4 regions of the Cupriavidus sp. H39 genome follow, and region 4 is predicted to be linked to each of the others. Evidence: predicted binding sites of a transcription regulator. Region 4 holds the regulator's gene; each other region holds the start of a gene.

Region 1 (5,386 bases), on a different replicon from region 4:
GTGCGGCAGCCAGCGTGGCGCCGGCCGGGCTGGCCGGATCGAGCAGCAGGCGCTTTACGCCAGCCTCGGCCAGTGCCGTGGCAATCAACGCGGGCCACGCGGTCGCGCCGGCGCACCAGACTTCGGCATGCAGGCCTTCCAGCGCGGCCTGCATCGCGGCGACGCGCTCGCCGGTGGTCGGCGTGCCCGCGCGACGCGCGGCGAAATGATCGTCGATGCGGTGGTCCAGCTCAGTGGTTTGCGGGGACGGCGCGGGTGCGGCGGCGCGCAGCCGGCCAAGCATGCGTTCGCGGGCGCCGGGCGTGCTCATGCGGCACCTCCGGTACGGCGCCACAGGAAGCTGGCCAGGTGCTCTACCTGCAGCGGCGCGTGGTCGTGCGCGGCGGTATGGCCGATGTTGAGCAGGCAGCCGCAGTCGGCCGAAACCAGCCGGTCGCAGCCGGTGGCGCAGGCCGCGGCCACCTTGTCGCGCACCATGGCGCCGGAGATGTCGGGATGCTTGAGCGAAAAGGTGCCGCCGAACCCGCAGCATTCGGACTCGCGCTGATGCTCGACGCGGGTCACGCCGGGCAGCGCATCGACCAGGGCCACGCCGTGCTGGCGCGTACCCATTTCGCGGCGGGCGCCGCACGAGGTATGCAGCACGATGCGTTCCGGCGCCTGGGCCGACGCTGCGGCATCGCCGAAATCCACCTTCAGCACGTGCAGCAGGAACTCGCCCAGTTCATAAACGCGCCCGGCGAGTTCACGGGCCTGGGGGCCGGCCACCGGATCGTCGACAAACAGCTGGGGCCAGTGGTGGCGCATCATGCCTGCGCACGAACCGGACGGCACGATCACCGGCCACGGCTGGCGGAACAGTTCAAGCTGGGCGCGCGCCACCGCACGGGCCGCGTCGGGGTTGCCGCTGCTGTAGGCGGGCTGGCCGCAGCAGCTCTGCCCGCGCGGAAAATGCACGGTCAGGCCTTCGCGCTCGAGCAGCCGCACGGCATCGAGGCCAGCCTGGGGCACGAACAGGTCGACCAGGCAGGTGGCAAACAGGTAGGCCTGCGTGGGGGCAGGGCCGCTGGGGTACTGACGATCCTTCATGTCTCGCTCCGCACGTGCTGGGTCGCACGTTTGGGCGCATAATTCCCGCTTCCGCGCGGCGGTACAAATTGGTTGGACCAATTCTCCGGGGCCGTCGCGCACAGGATCAGGACGAGGACATACGGCATGACGGCAGCCAGGCACGGGCACACCCGCGGACGCGTGGAGTCGGTGATGCGGCGCATGGAAACCGCGCTGCTCGACGGCACCTGGCCGCCCGGCACGCGGCTGCCGGCCGAGCGCGTGCTGGCCGAGGAATACGCGGTGGCGCGCAACACCGTGCGCGAGGCCATCCAGCGCCTGGCTGCGCGCGGCCTGCTGCAGAGCCGGCGCGGCGCCGGCGTTTATGCCACCGACCAGCTGCGCGCGGGCATTGCGTCGCCCTGGGGCCAGCTGGTGGCGGACCATCCCGCGCTGCGTGAAGACATCCTGGAATTCCGCCGCGTGCTGGAAGGCGCCACGGCCTATTTTGCCGCGCTGCGCGCGAATCCCGCGGACGTCAAGCGCATCCGCGCGCTGATGGCCGAGCTGGAGCGCGCACGCGCCGCCGACGACAAGCAGGCCGAGGCCGATGCCGATGCGCAACTGCATGACGCCATCGCGCAGGCCTCGCACAACACCATGTTCCTGCACCTGCATACCAGCGTGATCGGCATGCTGCGCGAGCACATCACCATCAACGGCACCGGCCTGCGCGAACAGGATGACGGGGCGTCGGACCTGCTGTTGCTGCAGCACCGCACGCTGTGCGATGCGATCTGCGCGCGCCGCCCCGAAGAGGCGCGCACCGCCATGCAGACCCATATCGACTTCGTGCGCAGCCGGGTGGAGCAGGACGGGGACTGAGCCCGGGGCGCTGGCCGGAAATTGGTCCTACCATGGGCCGGGGTGCCGGCCGCGGCATTCAGACCAGCCCGGCGCCGGCCAGCTCGCGCTTCAGGTACGCATAGAAGATCGGCCCGGCGATCACGCCCGGGATGCCGAACAAGGTTTCCATCAGCAGCATCACCATCAGCAGCTCCCACGCCGCTGCCTGGATGCGCGCGCCGATGATGCGCGCGTTCAGGAAGTACTCCAGCTTGTGGATCACCACCAGGAACACCATCGACGCCACCGCGATCGGCAGCGACACCGACAGCGAAGCCACCACGATGGCCATGTTCGAGATCAGGTTGCCCAGCACCGGCAGCAGTCCTGCCACGAACGTGATCACCACCAGGGTCTTGCTCAGCGGCAGGTGTACCCCGAACAGCGGCAGCACCAGCAGCAGGTAGACCGCGGTCAGCACGGTGTTGATGGTGGAAATCTGGATCTGTGCAAAGATGAACTGCGAGAACGCCAGCTGCAGCGTGCGCGCGCGCGCCACCAGCGCGGCCGCCAGCGGGCGCCGGTTGGGGCGCGCCACCGCGCGGTACAGCGCCACCATCGCGCCGATCACCAGCCCGATCAGGATATGCACCAGCGTGCGCAGGACTTCAGCGCCCAGCTTCTGTGCCATCGCGGCATGCTCGCGCAGGGTGTCGATCAGTGTGTTGGCCAGTTCGTCGACGCCGTTGGGCAGCGCGTCGCTGAGCCAGGGCGGCAGCTGCCCGCGCGAGCGGTCGATGATGTCGGCCACGTGGTTGAGCAGGCCGTCCAGGGTGTTGCCCTCGCCGCTGACGAAGCGCACCAGCAGCCAGCCCGCCAGCGTCAGCCCCAGCAGGATCAGCGCCGACAGGATCGCCACGGCGAGCGCGTCGTGGCGCTGGTTGAGCCGCCTCAGGCGCGGCGCCAGCACGTCCACCAGCGAATACAGCAGCAGCCCGGACAGCAGCGCCGCGACCAGGTTGGCATGCAGCACGGTCCACAGCGCCAGCGCGGTCAGCAGGTAGGCGACGGTGCCGACGCTGTACCACGCCGCCGGCGGCAGGCGCGGGGTGGCGGTCGGTTCGGGGTCTTTCATCGGTGTCTCCGGCATGCAATTTGCTGAAAAGAATTCTGGATTCTCGCCGATCCAGATGTAATGGCTGCGTCAGTCGGCTGCGTCAGTCGCATGTGCCGCCGCCACGTGATGTCGATGTTGGCATATCGGCACACGCAAAGGGTGTCTATATTAGGGGGAATCGGGCTCGGCCAGTCGTGCGCCGCGCTGTCTCCGTTGTCGCAAAGCCAGGGAACGCAACGCATGGCCTACACCCATACCATCGGCAGCCACCGCCACGTCTTTGCCGATCTTCGCACGCTGCTGGCCCGGGCCAGCCCGGCGCGCTCCGGCGACGCGCTGGCGGGCCTCGCCGCGCAAAGCGAACAGGAGCGGATGGCGGCAAGGCTGGCGCTGGCCGAGGTGCCGCTGACGCGCTTCCTCAACGAGGCGCTGGTGCCCTATGAGGACGACGAAGTCACGCGCCTGATCCACGACCGCCACGACGCCGCGGCCTTCGCCGCGATCGGCGCCACCACCGTGGGCGACCTGCGCAACTGGCTGCTGCGGCATGACACCGACAGCGCGCTGCTGGCGCGGGTGGCGCCTGGCATCACCCCGGAAATGGCGGCGGCGGTCAGCAAGCTGATGCGCAACCAGGACCTGGTCGCGGTGGCGCGCAAATGCCAGGTGGTCACGCGCTTTCGCAGCACGGTGGGGCTGCCGGGCCGGCTGGCGGTGCGGCTGCAGCCCAACCACCCGACCGACGACCCCAAGGGCATCGCCGCGTCGATCATCGACGGCCTGCTCTACGGCTGCGGCGATGCCACCATCGGCGTCAACCCGGCCTCGGACCACCTCGGCACGATCGTCTCGCTGCTGCGCATGATCGATGAGCTGCGCAGCCGCTTCGACATCCCCACGCAGTCCTGCGTGCTGACCCATGTCACCAATACGCTGCGCGCGATCGGGCAGGGCGCGCCGGTGGACCTGGTGTTCCAGTCGGTGGCCGGCAGCGAGCGCGCCAATGCGGCCTTCGGCATCAGCCTGGCGCTGCTGGCCGAGGCGCACGACGCCGCGCAGGCGCTGGCGCGCGGCACCGTGGGCGACAACGTGATGTATTTCGAGACCGGGCAGGGCAGCGCGCTGTCGGCCGACGCGCACCACGGCGTCGACCAGCAGACCATGGAGGCGCGTGCCTATGCGGTGGCGCGCGCGTTCTCGCCGCTGCTGGTCAATACCGTGGTGGGCTTTATCGGGCCGGAGTACCTGTACGACGGCAAGCAGATCATCCGCGCCGGGCTGGAAGACCACTTCTGCGGCAAGCTGATGGGCGTGCCGATGGGCTGCGACGTCTGCTACACCAACCACGCCGAGGCCGACCAGGATGACATGGATACGCTGCTGACGCTGTTCGGCGTGGCCGGGATCAACTTCATCATGGGCGTGCCGGGCGCCGACGACATCATGCTGAACTACCAGAGCACCTCGTTCCATGATGCGCTGTACCTGCGCGAAGTGCTGGGGCTGCGGCCGGCGCCGGAGTTCGAGGCGTGGCTGCAGCGCATGGGCATGGCCGATGCCGCTGGCCGGCTGCTGGAGCCGGCGGCGCGCCAGCCGCTGCTGCAGATGGCCCACACCCTGTGAGGCGCGAGCGATGACGGCCAGACGCCAGACGCCCGCCAGCCCGGACACCGCCGCGGACGAAGCCGACCCGTGGCAACGGCTGCGCCGGTTCACGCGCGCGCGCATCGCGCTGGGCCGCACCGGCCACAGCCAGCCCACCGATGCCGTGCTGGCGTTCGGCCTGGCCCACGCGCAGGCGCGCGACGCGGTGCACCTGGCGCTGGAGGTGGGCACCATCACCGCGGTGCTGGAGGCTGCAGGGCTGCCGCACGCCACCGTGCACAGCGCGGCGCCGGACCGCGAGCATTACCTGCGCCGCCCTGACCTGGGCCGGCGCCTGGACCAGGCCAGCCGTGCGCAGCTGGACGCGGCACGGCCGCAGCAGGCGCCCGATGTGGTGTTCGTGATCGCCGATGGCCTGTCAGCGCTGGCGACGCAGCGCCATGCGCTGCCGCTGCTCGAGGCGGCGCGGCAACGCCTGCCGCACGGCTGGCAGGTCGGTCCCGTGGTGGTGGCCGAGCAGTCGCGCGTGGCGCTGGGCGACGAAATCGGCGAGCGGCTGGGCGCGCGCCAGGTGGTGATGCTGATCGGCGAGCGGCCCGGGCTGAGTTCGCCCGACAGCCTTGGCATCTACCTGACCTATGCGCCGCGCCTGGGCCGCACCGATGCCGAGCGCAACTGCATCTCCAATGTGCGCCCGGAAGGGCTGCCGTATGCGCAGGCGGCCGACCGGCTGGTGTTCCTGCTGCGCGGCGCCGCGGCGCTGGGGCG
Region 2 (5,386 bases), on a different replicon from region 4:
GGCGCGCGCGCTGGGCGCGGTGCAGCTGGGCCTGTCCGGCGGCGAGCCGCTGCTGCGCAAGGACCTCGAGGCGCTGGTGCGCCATGCGCATGGCCTCGGCTTCTACACCAACCTGATCACCTCCGGCGTAGGGCTGACCGATGCCCGCCTGGCCGCGCTGCGCGAGGCGGGCCTGGACCATATCCAGCTGTCGTTCCAGGACTCGACGCGCGAACTCAATGACTTCCTGTCCAGCACCCGCACGTTCGAACTGAAGCAACGCGTGGCCAGGCTGATCAAGGCGCACGGCTACCCGATGGTGATGAACTGCGTGCTGCACCGGCACAACCTGCCGCACGTCGGCACCATCATCGAGCTGGCCCTGCAGCTGGGCGCCGAATACCTGGAGCTGGCCAATACGCAGTACTACGGCTGGGCCTGGGAAAACCGGCTGGCGCTGATGCCGACCCACGAACAGCTGCGCGACGCCGAGGCCGTGGTGCAGCAGTACCGCGCGCGCATCGGCAGGCAGTGCCAGATCCTGTTCGTAGTGCCGGATTATTTCGAGGCGCGGCCCAAGAAATGCATGAACGGCTGGGGCACCACCTTCCTGGGCGTGGCGCCGGACGGCACCGCGCTGCCATGCCACGCGGCCCGCATGCTGCCTGACCTGGCGCTACCCAGCGTCAAGGCCGAAACGCTGCGCGACATCTGGCACGACAGCGACGCGTTCCGCCGCTTTCGCGGCACACAATGGATGCCGCAGCCGTGCCGCTCCTGCGAGCACAGCGAAGCCGATCTCGGCGGCTGCCGCTGCCAGGCCTTCCTGGTTACCGGCGATGCCGCCGCGACCGACCCCGTTTGCGCGCATGCGCCCGCGCACGGCAGGATCGCGGAAATCGTGCTGGAGGGGCGCCTGGCGGCAGCGCAGGCGCGCGAGTATCCGCTAGTGTTCCGTAGCGACGGCAACTCATTGCGGTTAAGCGGGGCACGCAGGGACGATTGAGCCGGGGGCATCAGCGTCTTTGGCGCCGCCGCCGCAGGCGGGCCCTGCGCCGGCCCCCGACGCCGGCGCCGGCCCCGCGTCCGACGCAGCGGCCGCCGCCAACGCACCGTCCCGGCTCAGCCGACGCCCAGCACCCACTCCGCCAGCTTCTTCGCATCGTCCTCTCCCAGGTTGCCATGCGCCGGCATGGGAATCCGGCCCCACGCGCCCTTGCCGCCCTCCCGGATCTTTTTCGCCAGCGTGGCGGCCGCCTGGCCGTCGCCCTTGTAGCGGGCCGCTACCTCGGCAAAGCCAGGGCCCACCAGTTTCGACTGCATGCCATGGCAGGAAAAGCAGCCGCTCTTGTCGGCCAGCGCCTGCATCTCCGCCGCCGTGGCGGCCAGCGCCGCGCCCGGCAGCATCGCGCCAGCCGCCGCCAGCGCCATCCATTCTTTCTTCATACCTGTATCCCGATCGGATGCTGTTGCTATGGTGCCCGGCGCACGCACGCATCGATGATGCGATGGCGCGCGCCGGGTTGTGTCACCGCGTTCCCGTTCAGCTCTTGTGCAGCTTGAACACCCATACCGAGCCGCCCTGCTCCAGGAAATTCACGCGCTTGGCCACCTCGCCGCCCCACAGCGGCACCGCGCCGCCCCAACCCGACACCACGGCCACGAACTGTTCGCCGTTCTCTTCCCACGTGACCGGCGGCGCGACCACGCCGCTGCCGGTCTGGAACTGCCACAGCTCCTTGCCGGTCCTGGCGTCGGCGGCCTTCAGGTAGCCTTCCGGCGTGCCCCAGAACACCAGCCCGCCGGCGGTGGTCATCGCGCCGCCCCACAGCGGCGCGCTGTTCTTGACCTCCCAGACGATCTTGCCGGTCTTCGGGTTGATCGCGCGCAGCGAGCCGATGTAGTCCTCGTTCAGCGGCTGGATGGTGAAGCCCGCGCCCAGGAACGCGGCGCCCTTCTTGTAGCTGATGGGCTCGTTCCAGATGTCCATGCCCCACTCGTTGGCCGGCACGTAGAACAGGCCGGTCTGCGGGCTGTAGGCCATCGGCTGCTGGTTCTTGCCGCCCAGGAAACCCGGCGCCGCGAACACCGACTTGCCCTTCTTCTCGCCGTTGCTGGCGGCGGGGTCGCCGGGGCGGCCCTCGGCGATGTAGTTGGGGCGGCCGCTCTTCAGGTCGATGCCGGTGGCCCAGGTGATCTTCTTGACGAAGGGGAAGGCGTTGACCAGCTTGCCGTTGCGCGCGTCGTTGACGTAGAAGAAGCCATTGCGGTCGGCCTTGCCGCCCATGCGCTTGCCGTCCAGGTCGAAGGTGACGAACTCATTCACGCCGTCGAAGTCCCAGCCGTCGTTCGGCGTGTTCTGGTAGTGCCAGACGATCTTGCCGGTGGCGGGGTCGAGCGCCACGGTCGAGGCGGAATAGAGGTTGTCGCCCTTGCGGATGTGGCTGTTCCACGGGCCGGGATTGCCGGTGCCGAAGTAGGCCAGGCCGGTCGCCGGATCATAGGTGCCGCCCAGCCACGTGGCCGCGCCGCCGGTCTTCCAGGTCTCGCCGGGCCAACTGGCGTTCAGGGTGCCGGTCATGCCGATCTCGGTCTTGTTGCCGTCCTTGTCGTACTTGTAGCCCATGTGGCCTTCGACCACCGGCCGCGACCACACCAGCTGCCCGGTCTTCGCGTCGCGCGCCTCGACGCGGCCGACCACGCCGAACTCGCCGCCCGAGATGCCGGTCAGCACCAGGCCCTTGGCCACCAGCGGCGCGGCCGTGTACGAATAGCCGGCCGCGTAGTCTTCCAGCTTCTCTTTCCACACCACCTTGCCGCTGGTCTGGTCCAGCGCCACCAGCTGCGCGTCGAGCGTGCCGAAGATGACCAGGTTGTCGTACAGCGCCGCGCCGCGGTTGACCACGTCGCAGCACGGCATGATGCCTTCGGGCAGGCGATGCTCGTATTTCCACAGCTTGCGCCCGGTCTTCGCATCGAGCGCGTAGATGCGCGAGTATGAGGCGGTGACGAACATCTTGCCGTCATGGATCAGCGGCTGCGCTTCCTGCCCGCGCTGTTTCTCGCCGCCGAACGAGAACGACCACGCCGGCACCAGCTGGCCCACGTTCTTCGTATTGATGCGCGTCAGCGTGGAATAGCGCTGGCCCTGCGGGCCCATGCCCCACGACAGCACGTCGCCGGGGCTCTTCGCGTCGTTCTCGATCATGGCGTCGCTCACCGCTGCCTGCGCGGCAACGCTTGCCGCGGCGGCCGCGATTGCCGCGACCGCCAGACCTACTCGTAACGTCCTCATTGCCATCTCCTCTCTTGTTTTGGATTTCGCTGGTGCGCCACTGCGCCACACACCAGCACGCAAATGGCAAATCCCATGCCAGTGGGCTGGCGGCCTGAAGCGGCGCCGCGCGGGCCGGCACCCTGGCCGCGGCCCGCGCCAGCGTGCAACACTGCGTTGCAGCTGCGCCAGAATTGAACAGCCGCCGCCGGCCCTTCATTGGCCCAGCGCGGCTTCCTCGTGCGCCGGGTAGAGATGGGTCACGTTGCGCAGGTACTCCGCCGGCATCGCGCCCCAATGCGCAAAGGGCTCGGGCACGGGCATGGCCATAACCTCGGCCAGGTCGCGCCCCTGCACCGCGGCCTCGCGCAGGCGCGTATCGAGCCATTGCAGGTAGGCGCGCGTCTGCGCGATGGCTTCCGCACCGCCCAGCGCGGGCCCGTGGCTGGGAACCAGCACGCGCGCCCCGCTCTGCTCCATCAATGCCTGCAGCCGGGCGAGGCTGTCGAGCCAGCGGCCGATGTGCGCGTGCGGCGTGGTCGGAATGCGCTGGCGGAACACCAGCCCGCCGGCAAAGACGACGCCGGCGCCGCGGTCCAGCAGCACCAGGTCCGCGTCGGTATGGCCTTCCAGGCGGATCAGCTCCAGCGTGCGGCGGCCGAGCCTGCGCGGGCCCGGCGCCAGCGCGTGCACCGGCGGCGCGGGCTCGGTGCCGCGCATCCAGTCGCCGCACAGGCGGTAGAGGTTGTCGGCATAGGCGGCGGCTTCGCGTCGCGCCCCGTCGATGGTGCCGGGCAGCGCGCTGGCGCCCACGTCGGCATAGGCCTGGTTGCCGAAGAAATAATCGGGATGCTGGTTCAGGTTCAACACCAGCCGTACCGGCGCGCCGGTGACCGCGGCGATGGCGCGGCGCTGCTGCGCGCCATACTCGCGCGACGGGCCGGTGTTGATCACCACCACGCCGTCGCCGGTGTCGATGAAAGCGGTATTGATGATGTTGCAGCCGTTGGCCGGAGCGAAGTCGGCATTGGCGCCTTCCAGCAGCCATACGCCGGCGGCGATCTCGCGCGGGGCCAGGCGGTAGTCGGGCGGCTGCGCGGGGGCCGCGGGGGCTGGGTCTGCCACAGGGGCCGCGCAAGCCGCCGTCGCGGCCAGCCACAGCAGCACTGACGGCAACGCCCGCTTCATGGCGACACCCGCGCCGCGATGCGGTTGCCGTTGTTGTCGTGGCCGGCCACGGTCATGCCGGGCACCACCGCGTCGCGCAGGTCGAACGAGAAGATCGGGTTCTCGGCCACGGGCTCGTGCAAGGCCAGCCGCAACAGCGGCTGCCGGGCGGCGTCGGCCAGCACCAGGGTCTCGATATGGAACGCGGGGATGCCGGCTACCAGGCCGGTGTCCATCGGATGCATCACGCGCAGCCGCACCCGTGCGCCGGCATCGCCCAGGCCGGGGAACACGCGCGCTTCGACCCGGTTGAGGGTGCGGCTCCAGCTGCCGTCGCTGCGGCTGGCGCCCGGCACGGTGCAGCCACCGCCGCCGGCGTCGACCCAGGCGCTGCCGACATGCCAGGTGCCGTCGCGGGTGCGCGCCGCGACCCGCACCGGCGAGGCCTGCTCCAGCTTGAAGCGGAACGACAGCGACGGCCGCGCGCGCAGCGGCTCGAACACCAGCACCGCGCGGATCGGGTTGCGGTCCACCGCCACCACGATGCGGTCGACCTCGCCCAGCGCCGACGCGTCAAAGGCAATCGGCACGCGCATGGGGTCTTCCGCAAAGGCCGGCCCGGTGACCTTGACCCGGCTGTCGAACACCACCGGGCCGTGCTCCAGCAGCTCCTTGTGGATCCACGCCCATTGCGGCGACTGCAGCGGATCGCTGCGCGCGAGCACGGCATCCGTGACGGCTGCGGCCGGGCTGGCAAGGCCCAGCCATGCCAGCGCCAGCAGCGCCATGCCTTGCCGGCGGCCCGTCATGCCGGTTGCCCGCGGCGCGCCATGCCGCGCTGCGGATCGTAGCCCCACAGCGCCAGCATGAAGCACACCACCGCGCTGCCCGCGACGATGGCCAGGCTGTGCAGCGCAAGCTGCCCGTACAGCGCAAAGCGGATCGCCTCGACCGCATGCGTGAACG
Region 3 (5,386 bases), 170 kb from region 4:
GAGACCAGGCCGAAGGAGCGGGGTTCGAGGTGGAAGAGTTGGACGCATTGGACTAGCGCGCCCAAGAGAGCTGCAAGTAGCCAACCGGCAGCAAGGGCATCCGCGAAACTGCTTCCATTCGCTTTATCCTCCCCTTGTTGGCACCACCACGCTAACAGGACTGTAGCCATACCTACGGCGAGGCCTAAGACTGTCGTCAGACCACTGCCCGTAACGTCAACCCGGGGCATCACCGTATGGAAGGTACTGGCTGCCAGCCAAAGCGGCAGCAGCGCAACGCGCGGAATCAGTAAAGTGCCGCCCGATAGCTTCTTTGATATAAGCAAGATCCAAGCGAAGATCGCGGCGTTGCCGAAGAGAAATGCTGCTGCCCACTCGCCGTAGAAAGTGGCAAGGGGCAGAGTGTGCCTGGAAACCAGCAACGGCACACCAAACACGAAGATAGCGAGCGTTTCCAGCGCCGGAAAGCTGCGGACGGCCATGCGAGATGCAATTTGGTGAAAACCGAATCATATCGCAAAGAGTGATATATCCTCGACGCATACGCAACGACGTTACCGCGGTTAGCTATGCGTACCGTCAATGGCCATCTCTGCGATGGGACTTTTCGTCATAGAGCGCGGGCATACCGTAACGTTTGATCAACCGCTCCTTGAACCCACTCACGGCGCCGTTCTGCTCGTCACACATGTCGATCAACCATGCGTACTGCTGTTCGAACTGACTAATCGAAAAGCTCTTAAGACGAGCCACCTGAAGTAGTGCTTCGTCGGTACGTCCGTCAAGCGCCAACAGGATGATGTAGCGGCGAATATAGTTAGGTGATGCCGATATAGTCAATGCATTCTCATGCATTAATATTTTTTCCGCCAGGAACTCCTTATCAAGTGCCATCGTACTGATAATCCCATATCGGGCCCAGTCGGCAAAAATAAATGCGGGATTTGCACCATAACGCAGTGCACCTCCGGCCTCATAGGCGATTTCGGTTTTCCGATAGTCTTGGTAACCCGCTACTGACCCAATCGTGATACCTGCGATCATTGCTGCACTCAAACTTATCGAAAGCCCTTTCGTCATGAAACAAAAAGTCCGTGTCTCGGTCATCCCCATTAGCAGACAAAGAGGCAATAAAAAGAATGCGTAGTTCTGGGGAAATTCCAGCATTGCATGCACACCTACAACTAACACGACAATTATGCAGTATACGCGGGACAACCCCTCGTTTTTCGTACCAACCCCTTTGACATTACGCCAAAGCCAACCGAGACACGACAGCAGAACAACTGAGGCGCCAAGTACTCCGGTCTTAGCCAATAGATCAAGCACAACGTTATGGGCGTTATTTGCCATCTCAACCGTTCCCAAACGGTCTGCGAGAAGATATTGAGCACGCACGTACTCGCCCCAACCCGCCCCTAACAGTGGGTTAGAACGGAATACCTCGAGGGCGTAGCGCCACAAAGCAAGGCGTGGCGACACGGCATCTCCGCTATTTGAGAATCTGTCTACAGCCGAAATTGCGAGGTGAAGATCAAACTGCCAATTCAGCCCGGCGACAAACAGCATGCCCATCCCCAGAGCGACTATCGGCGCTGCACCCCACCCAAGGGCAGGCAGCCAGGAGCTTAGCCCGCGTAGTCGGCTACGCTGAGCACGCACGAGAACGGGTGTGCCTATTGCCACCACTACAGCTTGCAGCAAGGGGGTTCGCGACGCTGTTAGCGCCGCTCCGATACCAAGGATAAACAATGCGGCCCCAACGGCACACGCGTTTATCCGCGCAGCTTGGCGCAGGTATAACACACTCGCCATGGCGAGCATGCAAACAGTTCCGAGGTGGTTGGGCTGATAAAGATTTGCAAATAACCTTCGCCCCTCTGTTCCCTGATATTCGGCGACCCAAGGCGAATAATGCCCCTCCAGGCCAAAAGCCTGCAACCAGGCAAAAGCGAAGGAAACCAGCCCACTGATCACACTTCCAAGTGCACATGCCTGTAATACTGTCTTGGCTTTATTTCGATCTTGCCCGACCCATAAGCCGGTCTGAACCGCCAGCGCAGCACATATGCAGAAAAAGATCGCCAGAAATGTTGGCATCGGCCGCCCGGTATGAAAGATGGCAAGCTGGACAAATAAAACGACAATCAATCCGACCGGGCCCATCGTGATTAGTGCGATCTGTGGCGATCCTCCTTGACTAACACGCAAAACCAAAGCCACGCTGCTGAGCAGTGCCAAAGCCACAATTGCCGACACCTCGGCATAGAATGTAGGGATAGGAACGGTGTGAGGGTTGACCAGGAAAGGCACTGACCACAGGATGAAGGCAAGCGCTACTGCTACTCTGAACGCCCATGTAACAAATCTAGACTGCATGATCGTATGAAAAAAAAAGGCATCCGAAGATGCCTTTTTTGAGTTTAGGGTCCGGCTTAAACGCCAGTCTGCGATTTGGTGCAACCCGAATTGCTTGCCGCCCACGTCACTGCATTAGAGGACAACGTCGGCGTCAGGGTCACCGTACAACCGGATCCAAGCTGCCCTTGCGATGCCATCGAAATAGCGGCGGTCGTGCTCGTAATCGATACCGACGCATTGGCCGGCGCGGGCAGCGAGTTATAACCGACCTCAGTGTTCAGTTTGGCGAGCGTGTCGCAAGAAGCTAGCCCGCCCGCATTTGTTTGCGTACATTGCGCAATAGCTTGCTTCAGCGGCGCAATTTGCGAATAGACATCCGACCACCGGCTCCGCGTCACATAGTCCTGATACTGCGGAATCGCAATCGCCGCCAAAATACCAATGATCGCCACCACGATCATCAGTTCGATCAGCGTAAAGCCCTTCTGGACGCGGCGGCCCAGCTTCTTCAGTTGTTGTACCCGTTGCATGATTTGACCCCTCGAAGAGATTTTGGTTAAGCGTTGCACGTCTTCGGTTGCGTGACGCGGGGACGATTGAGCAGCAAGTGTGCCAGCGGCATCCCCCATCGGTAGGGGGTGAAAAGCGACAAATTTCGTCACCCATCGGGGAGAAGCTTGCCGGTTACGCCAAAAATTGTCACCTGGGACCGCTATCACAGGCAAGCGCGACAAAATGTGCGATCACTCACATGAGTTAGTGGGCATGGGCACGGACACTCGCCGTGCAAGGCCCGATGAGAAAAGGGCGGCCAACTGGCCGCCCTTCCCGCCTCAGCAGAACGACGTCAGGCCGGCTGGGCTGACCGGCGGCTCAGCAGCTTGCCGATGAGCACCACCAGGATGGCGCCGGCGGCGCCGAAGACCAGGTGGGCGTGCGGCACGTGGACTTCGAACCAGGCGGCGTCGACCGGGTCGCTCACCAGCATTTCGCCGGCCAGGTAGCCAAGCAGCGCGGCGCCCAGCACGATGATGACCGGGAAGCGTTCCATCACCTTGAGCAGGATGGTGCTGCCGAACACGATCAGCGGGATCGACAGGCCCAGGCCGACGATCAGCAGCAGCAGCTGGCTGCCTTCCGGACCCTTCTGGGCGGCGGCGGCCACGGCGACCACGTTGTCCAGCGACATCACCAGGTCCGCGATCAGGATGGTGCGGATGGCGGCCCAGATATTGTCCTTGGCGTCGTGGCCTTCCTCGTCGTCATCGCCGGTCAGCAGTTGCACGCCGATATAGACCAGCAGCAAGGCGCCGATGATCTTCAGGTACGGCAGGCTCAGCAGCTTGACCGCGGCCACGGTCAGCACCACGCGCATGATGATGGCGGCGGCGCTGCCCCAGAAGATGGCTTTCTTCTGCTGGGCGGGCGGCAGGTTGCGCGAGGCGAGCGCGATCACCACCGCGTTGTCGCCGGACAGGACGATGTTGGTCAGGATGATCGATCCCAACGCAATCCAGAAAGTGGTGGAAGACAGCATTTCCACGGCGAGGCTCCTCGAGTTCTATGTTGTGGCGCGCCCCGTCATCTGACGGGATTTCGGATGTCTGAAAGCGCAGACATGACTGTTTAACGTATGAACCTTACGATTAGATTTCAATCTTGTCATCTCGGGCTCGCACGTGGCAATCACGTCACTTCGTACAAAAAACCAATGCCCCCGCATCGCGGGGGCATTAGTTGGCGTATCCATCTCCGCTAGTGCAGCAGAGAAGGCGAAGGAGATTACAGCATTGCCTTCAGCAGGCGGCCCATTTCCGACGGGTTCTTGGTCACCTTGATGCCGCAGGCTTCCATGATTTCCAGCTTGGCCTGGGCGGTGTCGGCACCGCCCGAGATCAGCGCGCCGGCGTGGCCCATGCGCTTGCCCGGAGGCGCGGTCACGCCAGCGATGAAGCCAACCACCGGCTTCTTCATGTTGTCCTTGATCCAGTTGGCCGCGTTGGCTTCATCCGGACCGCCGATCTCGCCGATCATGACCACGGCGTCCGTTTCCGGATCGTCGTTGAACATCTTCATCACGTCGATGTGCTTCAGGCCGTTGATCGGGTCGCCGCCGATGCCGACAGCCGACGACTGGCCCAGGCCCAGCGCGGTCAGCTGGCCCACGGCTTCGTACGTCAGCGTGCCCGAGCGCGACACCACGCCGATGCGGCCCTTGCGGTGGATATGGCCCGGCATGATGCCGATCTTGATTTCGTCCGGCGTGATCAGGCCCGGGCAGTTCGGCCCCAGCAGCAGGGTCTTCTTGTTCTCGCGGCGCATGCGGTCCTTGACTTCCATCATGTCGCGCACGGGGATGCCTTCGGTGATGCAGACCACCAGGTCCAGGTCGGCGTCAACGGCTTCCCAGATCGCGGCAGCGGCGCCCGCGGGCGGCACATAGATGACCGACACGGTGGCGCCGGTCTCGGCCTTGGCGTCCTTGACGCTGGCGTAAATGGGAATGCCTTCGAAGTCTTCGCCGGCCTTCTTCGGGTTCACGCCGGCGACAAAGCAGTTCTTGCCGTTGGCGTAGTCGCGGCAGCCACGGGTGTGGAACTGGCCGGTCTTGCCGGTAATGCCCTGGGTGATGACTTTGGTGTCTTTGTTGATCAGAATCGACATGCTTTCGTCCTTTGCTTGACTCTGGCAGCGAGGGCTAGGCCACGCGCGCTGCCGGAGTTCGCTTGTATTGGGTAACGGCGCCTCGGCTTACTTGCCGGCGGCGGCAGCCACGACCTTCTGGGCGGCCTCTTCCATCGTGTCCGCCGAGATGATCGGCAGGCCCGAGTCAGCCAGCATCTTGCGGCCCAGTTCTTCGTTGGTGCCCTTCATGCGCACGACCAGCGGCACCGTCAGGTGCACAGCCTTCGAGGCCGAGATCACGCCTTCGGCGATCACGTCGCAGCGCATGATGCCGCCGAAGATGTTGACCAGGATGGCCTGCACGTTCGGGTTCTTCAGCATCAGCTTGAAGGCTTCGGTC
Region 4 (5,386 bases):
GGCCATGACCGCGGTGGTCGATCCCGACGGGCGCGCCATCGGCGTGTTCACCGACGGCGACCTGCGCCGCCTGCTCGAAACCCCGCGCGACTGGAAGACCGTGCCGATCGGCGAGGTCATGCACCGCAACCCGCACGTGGTCAACCAGGACCGGCTGGCGGTGGAAGCCGTGCAGGTGATGGAAGCCAACCGCATCAACCAGTTGCTGGTGGTGGACGACGAAGGGCGCCTGACCGGCGCGCTGCATATCCACGACCTGACCCGCGCCAAGGTCATCTGAGCGGCCGCGGGCCGCCACCACCAGGATTACGCCAAGGACACCATGCAGGCACTCCTCGCCTCCCTCAGCGGCATCGTCATGCGGCTGCTGCCGCTGCTGCTGATGGCCTTCGTGGCGGGCAGCACGTTCTGGCTGGTCCAGATCAACTCCCCCAAGGAAGACCAGGCCGCGCAGGCCACCAAGAAGCACGAGCCGGATTACTTCATGGACCGCTTCTCGGCCACCGAGCTGGCGCTGGACGGCAGCACCAAGATCCGCTTTACCGGCGAGCGCATGGTCCATTTCGAGGACGACCAGACCTACGAGGTCACGCGTCCCGCCATGCGCGCCTATGAGCCGGACCGCCCGCCGGTGACCGCGCGTGCCGACACCGGCCGCATGAACGCCGAAGGCACGGTGATCGACCTGTACGGCAATGGCTACGTGCTGCGCCAGCAGGGCACGGATCCGTCCAAGGACCCGCAGCTGACCGCGGCGTCGAGCTATTTCCAGCTGCTGGTCAATGACGACATCGTCAAGACCGACAAGCCCGTCAAGCTGACGCGCGGCCCGTCGGTCATGACCGCCAACGGCCTGGTCTTCAACAACGTCACCCGCGAAGTACAATTGCTCGGCAATGTACGCGGCACCATCATCACCGGGCCGTCGCCGGGCCGGGCGCCAGGGTCCTGAGCCCCGCACCGCGCGCACCGATTTCCGCGCAATCCGCACCATCACGCATCCAGACGCCCTCAAGCCACCCTGTTAACATGACCGCTTCCCTGACGACATCGTCCCGTCGACGCACCGCCCCGGCCCTGCTCGCGCTGGCCATGGCCTTCGGCCTGCTGGCCCAGCCTGCCCTTGCCGAGCGCGCGGACCGCGACAAGCCGATGGTGCTCGAGGCGGACAACGCGAGCTACGACGACGTCAAGCAGATCTATACGCTGAGCGGCAACGTGGTGCTGACCAAGGGCACCATGATCCTGAAGTCCGACGCCGCCGAGCTGCGCACCGACCCGGAAGGCTACCAGTTCGCCGTGGCCACCGCGAAGCCGGGCAAGCAGGCCTATATCCGCCAGAAGCGCGAAGGCGTCGACGAATACATCGACGGCTGGGGCGACCGCATCGAATACGACGGCAAGCAGGAATTCTCCAAGCTGATCGGCAACGCCCGCATGGCGCGGCTGCAGGGCGCCAAGCAACTCGACGAGATCCGCGGCGCGGTGCTGACCTACGACAGCCGCAAGGAACTCTACACCGCCGCCGGCGGCGGCAGCGGCGATGCCGCGGCAGCCAATCCGTCCGGCCGGGTGCGCGCGGTGCTGTCGCCGCGCCAGGACCAGAAGTCCGGCACCGCGGGCGGCGGCGGCTCGCCGCTGGACCTGAAGCCCGCGCCCGCGCCCGCCAACAAACCCTGACGCCAGTCGCCGGCCCGCGCGCCGGCGACTGCCACGCCTGAACGCCTGACCGTACCCATGACCGATAACGCCACCCTCGCCGAGAAGCCTTCCGTCGCAGCCAACGCCGTCCTGCCCGGCGGCAGCACGCTGGTCGTGCGCCACCTGAAGAAGCGCTATGGCTCGCGCACGGTTGTCAAGGACGTCTCGCTCGACGTGAAGAGCGGCGAGGTGGTCGGCCTGCTCGGCCCCAACGGCGCCGGCAAGACCACGTCGTTCTACATGATCGTCGGCCTGGTGGCCCTGGACGAAGGCGACATCGTGCTCGACGGCGACCACATCAGCGGCCTGCCGATCCACGAGCGCGCGCGCATGGGGCTGTCGTACCTGCCGCAGGAAGCCTCGGTGTTCCGCAAGCTCAATGTCGAGGAAAATATCCGCGCGGTGCTGGAGCTGCAGCAGGACCAGGGCAAGCCGCTGGCCAAGGCCGAGATCGAGCGCCGCCTGGATTCCCTGCTCGACGACCTGCAGATCGCCCACCTGCGCAACAACCCGGCACTGTCGCTGTCCGGCGGCGAGCGCCGCCGCGTGGAAATCGCGCGCGCACTGGCGTCATCGCCGCGCTTTATCCTGCTGGACGAACCCTTCGCCGGCGTGGACCCGATTGCCGTGGGCGAGATCCAGCGCATCGTCAGCTTCCTCAAGGCGCGCAATATCGGCGTGCTGATCACCGACCACAACGTGCGCGAGACGCTCGGCATCTGCGATCACGCCTACATCATCAGCGAAGGCACGGTGCTGGCTTCGGGCCAGCCGGAAGACATCATTGCCAATGACGCCGTGCGGCGCGTCTACCTGGGCGAGAACTTCCGCATGTGACAAGGCGGCCGCCCCGTGCGGGCGGCCATGGCGGCACGGCAGAGAGCCAGCGGCGATCACGGCGCATCAGCGATAGCAATTTCCGTTCCAACATCGGAAAGATGCGCATAAAATAGGTCGCATGAAACCGTCGCTACAGCTTCGCCTCTCCCAGCACCTGGCACTGACTCCGCAGCTGCAACAGTCGATCCGGCTGCTGCAGCTTTCCACGCTCGAACTGCAGCAGGAAGTCGAACAGGCGCTGACAGAAAACCCGCTGCTTGAACGGGAGAACGACTGGATCGAAAGCCCGCTGCGCGTGGCGGCCGATGGCTCGGTCAACTTACAGAGCGCCCCCGCGCCCGCCCCGGCCGAGCCCCAGGGCAATGGCGACGCGCGCGCCGACGGCGCCGCCGATGACAGCTACGGCGACAACAGCAGCGGTGACGACTACAGCAACGGCGACTGGAGCCTGGACGACTTCGCCCGGCGCCCGCAAGGCGACGAGGACGAAAAGACGCCGATGCAGCTGCGCGATGCCGAGCCCACGCTGCGCGAATACCTGATGGAGCAGCTGACGCCGCTGAAGATCTCGGCGCGCGACAAGGGTCTCGCCATCTTCCTGATCGAATCCCTCGATGACGATGGCTACCTGAGCGCCTCGCTCGAAGAGATCTGCGCGGAACTGCCCGAAGAGCTCGAGTTCGACCCCGACGAAGTCCACGCCATCCTGACGCTGCTGCAGAGCTTCGATCCGCCCGGCGTGGGCGCGCGCAATGCCGCCGAATGCCTGGCGCTGCAATTGCGCCGCCTGACCCACCCGCAACGCGAACTGGCGCTGACCATCGTTACCCATCACCTGGAACTGCTTGCGGTACGCGACTACACGCGGCTGAAGAAGGCACTGCAGGTCGATGAAGTCGCACTGAAGGCCGCGCACGACCTGATCCGCTCGCTGGCCCCTTACCCGGGCCACGCTTACAGCCGCCCCGAAGCCGATTTCGTGGTGCCCGACGTGTTCGTGCGCAAAGGCAGCGGCGGCTGGATCGCGCAGCTCAATCCCGATGTGATGCCGAGGCTGCGCATCAACGATATGTACGCGCAGATCCTGCGCGGCGCCAAGGGCGAAACCGGCACCGCGGGGCTGCAGCAGAAGCTGCAGGAGGCGCGCTGGCTGATCAAGAACATCCAGCAAAGGTTCGACACCATCCTGCGTGTCTCGCAGGCCATTGTCGAGCGTCAAAAGAACTTTTTCACCCACGGTGAAATCGCCATGCGCCCCTTGGTTTTGCGGGAGATTGCCGATACACTGGGTTTACATGAGTCAACCATCTCCCGGGTGACGACCAATAAATACATGGCTACGCCGATGGGTACTTTCGAATTGAAGTACTTCTTCGGTAGCCACGTGTCCACCGAAACCGGTGGCGCGGCTTCATCAACGGCCATCCGCGCCTTGATCAAGCAACTGATAGGAGCCGAAGACCCGAGGAATCCCCTTTCCGACAGTCGCATCGCCGAACTGCTGGGTGAGCAAGGCTTCGTTGTCGCACGACGCACCGTTGCCAAATATCGCGAAGCCCTCAAGATCCCCGCAGTGAATCTCCGCAAGTCTTTGTAGCCGAGCCCACCGCCTGCCTGGTGAGGCTCTTTCAGAAGGAGAAGCGCTATGAACTTCAAGATCAGTGGACACCACCTGGACATCACGCCCCCTCTGCGTGAGTACGTGGAAACGAAGCTGGAGCGAATCGTCAGGCATTTCGATCAAGTCATTGGCGTTAGCGTGCTGCTCTCTGTCGACAATCACAAGGAAAAGGACCGGCGCCAGTACGCGGAAATCAATCTGCATCTAAAGGGCAAGGACATCTTTGTCGAGGCGCATCACGAAGACCTGTATGCGGCGATCGACGCACTCGTCGACAAGCTGGACCGTCAGGTGATCCGCTACAAGGATCGCGTGCAAGGCCACGACCGCGAAGCGGTCAAGTACCAGATGGCCGCCGCGCAAATGCAGCAGTAACCGTGCCCGGCAGCCCGAAACGGGCTGCTGAACCAGGATTCCACAGGCAAGCCGCGCCGCGAAGCGCGGCTTTTTTGCGCCCGGGCGCCGGCTCGGCTGTGGCAGCGGAGCCAACCCTGTCACGCATAGGAACCCGAGGTGTTCGCAAGCGCAGCGTCAAGGTGTATGCTGCGCCATACAAAGAGAGAGAGAAAATCGTGGCCGCGCCTGCTCCCGCTGCGCTGCACAATGCGAGCCTAACCGCTGCTCTATAATGGGCCGGACGCCTCCCAGCCGCGCCGGCAGCGGCCAGGGAGCCAGCCGCTGCCCGGCGGAACGGTCCGCCCGCTAACTGAAATCCTGCGCATCGCCCATGAATCGTTTGGCCAAATTGCTGCCACCCGGCAACATCACCCTCGACGTCAGCGTCACCAGCAAGAAGCGTGTGTTCGAGCAGGCCGGGCTCCTCTTCGAGAACAATCATGGCGTGGCGCGCGCCATCGTGACCGATAACCTGTTCGCGCGCGAGTCGCTGGGCTCGACCGGACTCGGCGCCGGCGTGGCGATTCCGCACGGGCGCATCAAGGGCCTCAAGCAGCCCCTGGCCGCCTTCATGCGCCTGGCCGAGCCGATTCCGTTCGAATCGCCGGACGGCAAGCCGGTTTCGCTGCTGATCTTCCTGCTGGTGCCGGAACAGGCCACGCAGCAGCACCTGGAAATCCTGTCCGAGATCGCACAACTGCTGTCGGATCGCGACATGCGCGAGGGCCTGGCGACCCTGCCCACGCCCGATGCCGTGCACGAACTGCTGATTGCATGGCATCCCTGATCCACTGATTCCCCAGAGCGGGCCGGCACCAGACCGGGCAG

What was found. The regulator sigma-54, encoded in region 4, starts transcription at its own class of promoters, with help from an activator protein. The targets are predictions, from matches to a motif close to TGGCANGNAANCTGCTTT.
Region 1: a site for sigma-54 is predicted at 3,041-3,058, ahead of ACOCMH_RS02690 (ethanolamine ammonia-lyase subunit EutB). Genes of this name have one in related genera too.
Region 2: a site for sigma-54 is predicted at 3,338-3,355, ahead of ACOCMH_RS11355 (PQQ-dependent methanol/ethanol family dehydrogenase). Genes of this name have one in related genera too.
Region 3: a site for sigma-54 is predicted at 2,959-2,976, ahead of ACOCMH_RS19410 (pilin). Genes of this name have one in related genera too.

What each region holds. Positions count from the first base shown of each region.
Region 1 is NZ_CP189846.1:499,220-504,605, reverse strand. It holds gene ACOCMH_RS02710 (LutC/YkgG family protein) at 1-310, opposite strand, end outside; gene ACOCMH_RS02705 ((Fe-S)-binding protein) at 307-1,089, opposite strand; gene ACOCMH_RS02700 (FadR/GntR family transcriptional regulator) at 1,216-1,935, shown strand; gene ACOCMH_RS02695 (AI-2E family transporter) at 1,994-3,031, opposite strand; gene ACOCMH_RS02690 (ethanolamine ammonia-lyase subunit EutB) at 3,254-4,636, shown strand; gene eutC (ethanolamine ammonia-lyase subunit EutC) at 4,647-5,386, shown strand, end outside.
Region 2 is NZ_CP189846.1:2,407,769-2,413,154, forward strand. It holds gene pqqE (pyrroloquinoline quinone biosynthesis protein PqqE) at 1-985, shown strand, start outside; gene ACOCMH_RS11350 (c-type cytochrome) at 1,102-1,425, opposite strand; gene ACOCMH_RS11355 (PQQ-dependent methanol/ethanol family dehydrogenase) at 1,523-3,274, opposite strand; gene ACOCMH_RS11360 (quinoprotein relay system zinc metallohydrolase 1) at 3,470-4,441, opposite strand; gene ACOCMH_RS11365 (quinoprotein dehydrogenase-associated SoxYZ-like carrier) at 4,438-5,229, opposite strand; gene ACOCMH_RS11370 (ABC transporter permease) at 5,226-5,386, opposite strand, start outside.
Region 3 is NZ_CP189848.1:847,400-852,785, reverse strand. It holds gene ACOCMH_RS19420 (PglL family O-oligosaccharyltransferase) at 1-482, opposite strand, end outside; gene ACOCMH_RS19415 (Wzy polymerase domain-containing protein) at 580-2,484, opposite strand; gene ACOCMH_RS19410 (pilin) at 2,436-2,891, opposite strand; gene ACOCMH_RS19405 (YjbE family putative metal transport protein) at 3,209-3,904, opposite strand; gene sucD (succinate--CoA ligase subunit alpha) at 4,144-5,025, opposite strand; gene sucC (ADP-forming succinate--CoA ligase subunit beta) at 5,113-5,386, opposite strand, start outside.
Region 4 is NZ_CP189848.1:676,280-681,665, reverse strand. It holds gene ACOCMH_RS18620 (KpsF/GutQ family sugar-phosphate isomerase) at 1-280, shown strand, start outside; gene lptC (LPS export ABC transporter periplasmic protein LptC) at 323-952, shown strand; gene lptA (lipopolysaccharide transport periplasmic protein LptA) at 1,030-1,680, shown strand; gene lptB (LPS export ABC transporter ATP-binding protein) at 1,738-2,538, shown strand; gene ACOCMH_RS18600 (RNA polymerase factor sigma-54) at 2,660-4,138, shown strand; gene hpf (ribosome hibernation-promoting factor, HPF/YfiA family) at 4,187-4,537, shown strand; gene ACOCMH_RS18590 (PTS sugar transporter subunit IIA) at 4,890-5,345, shown strand.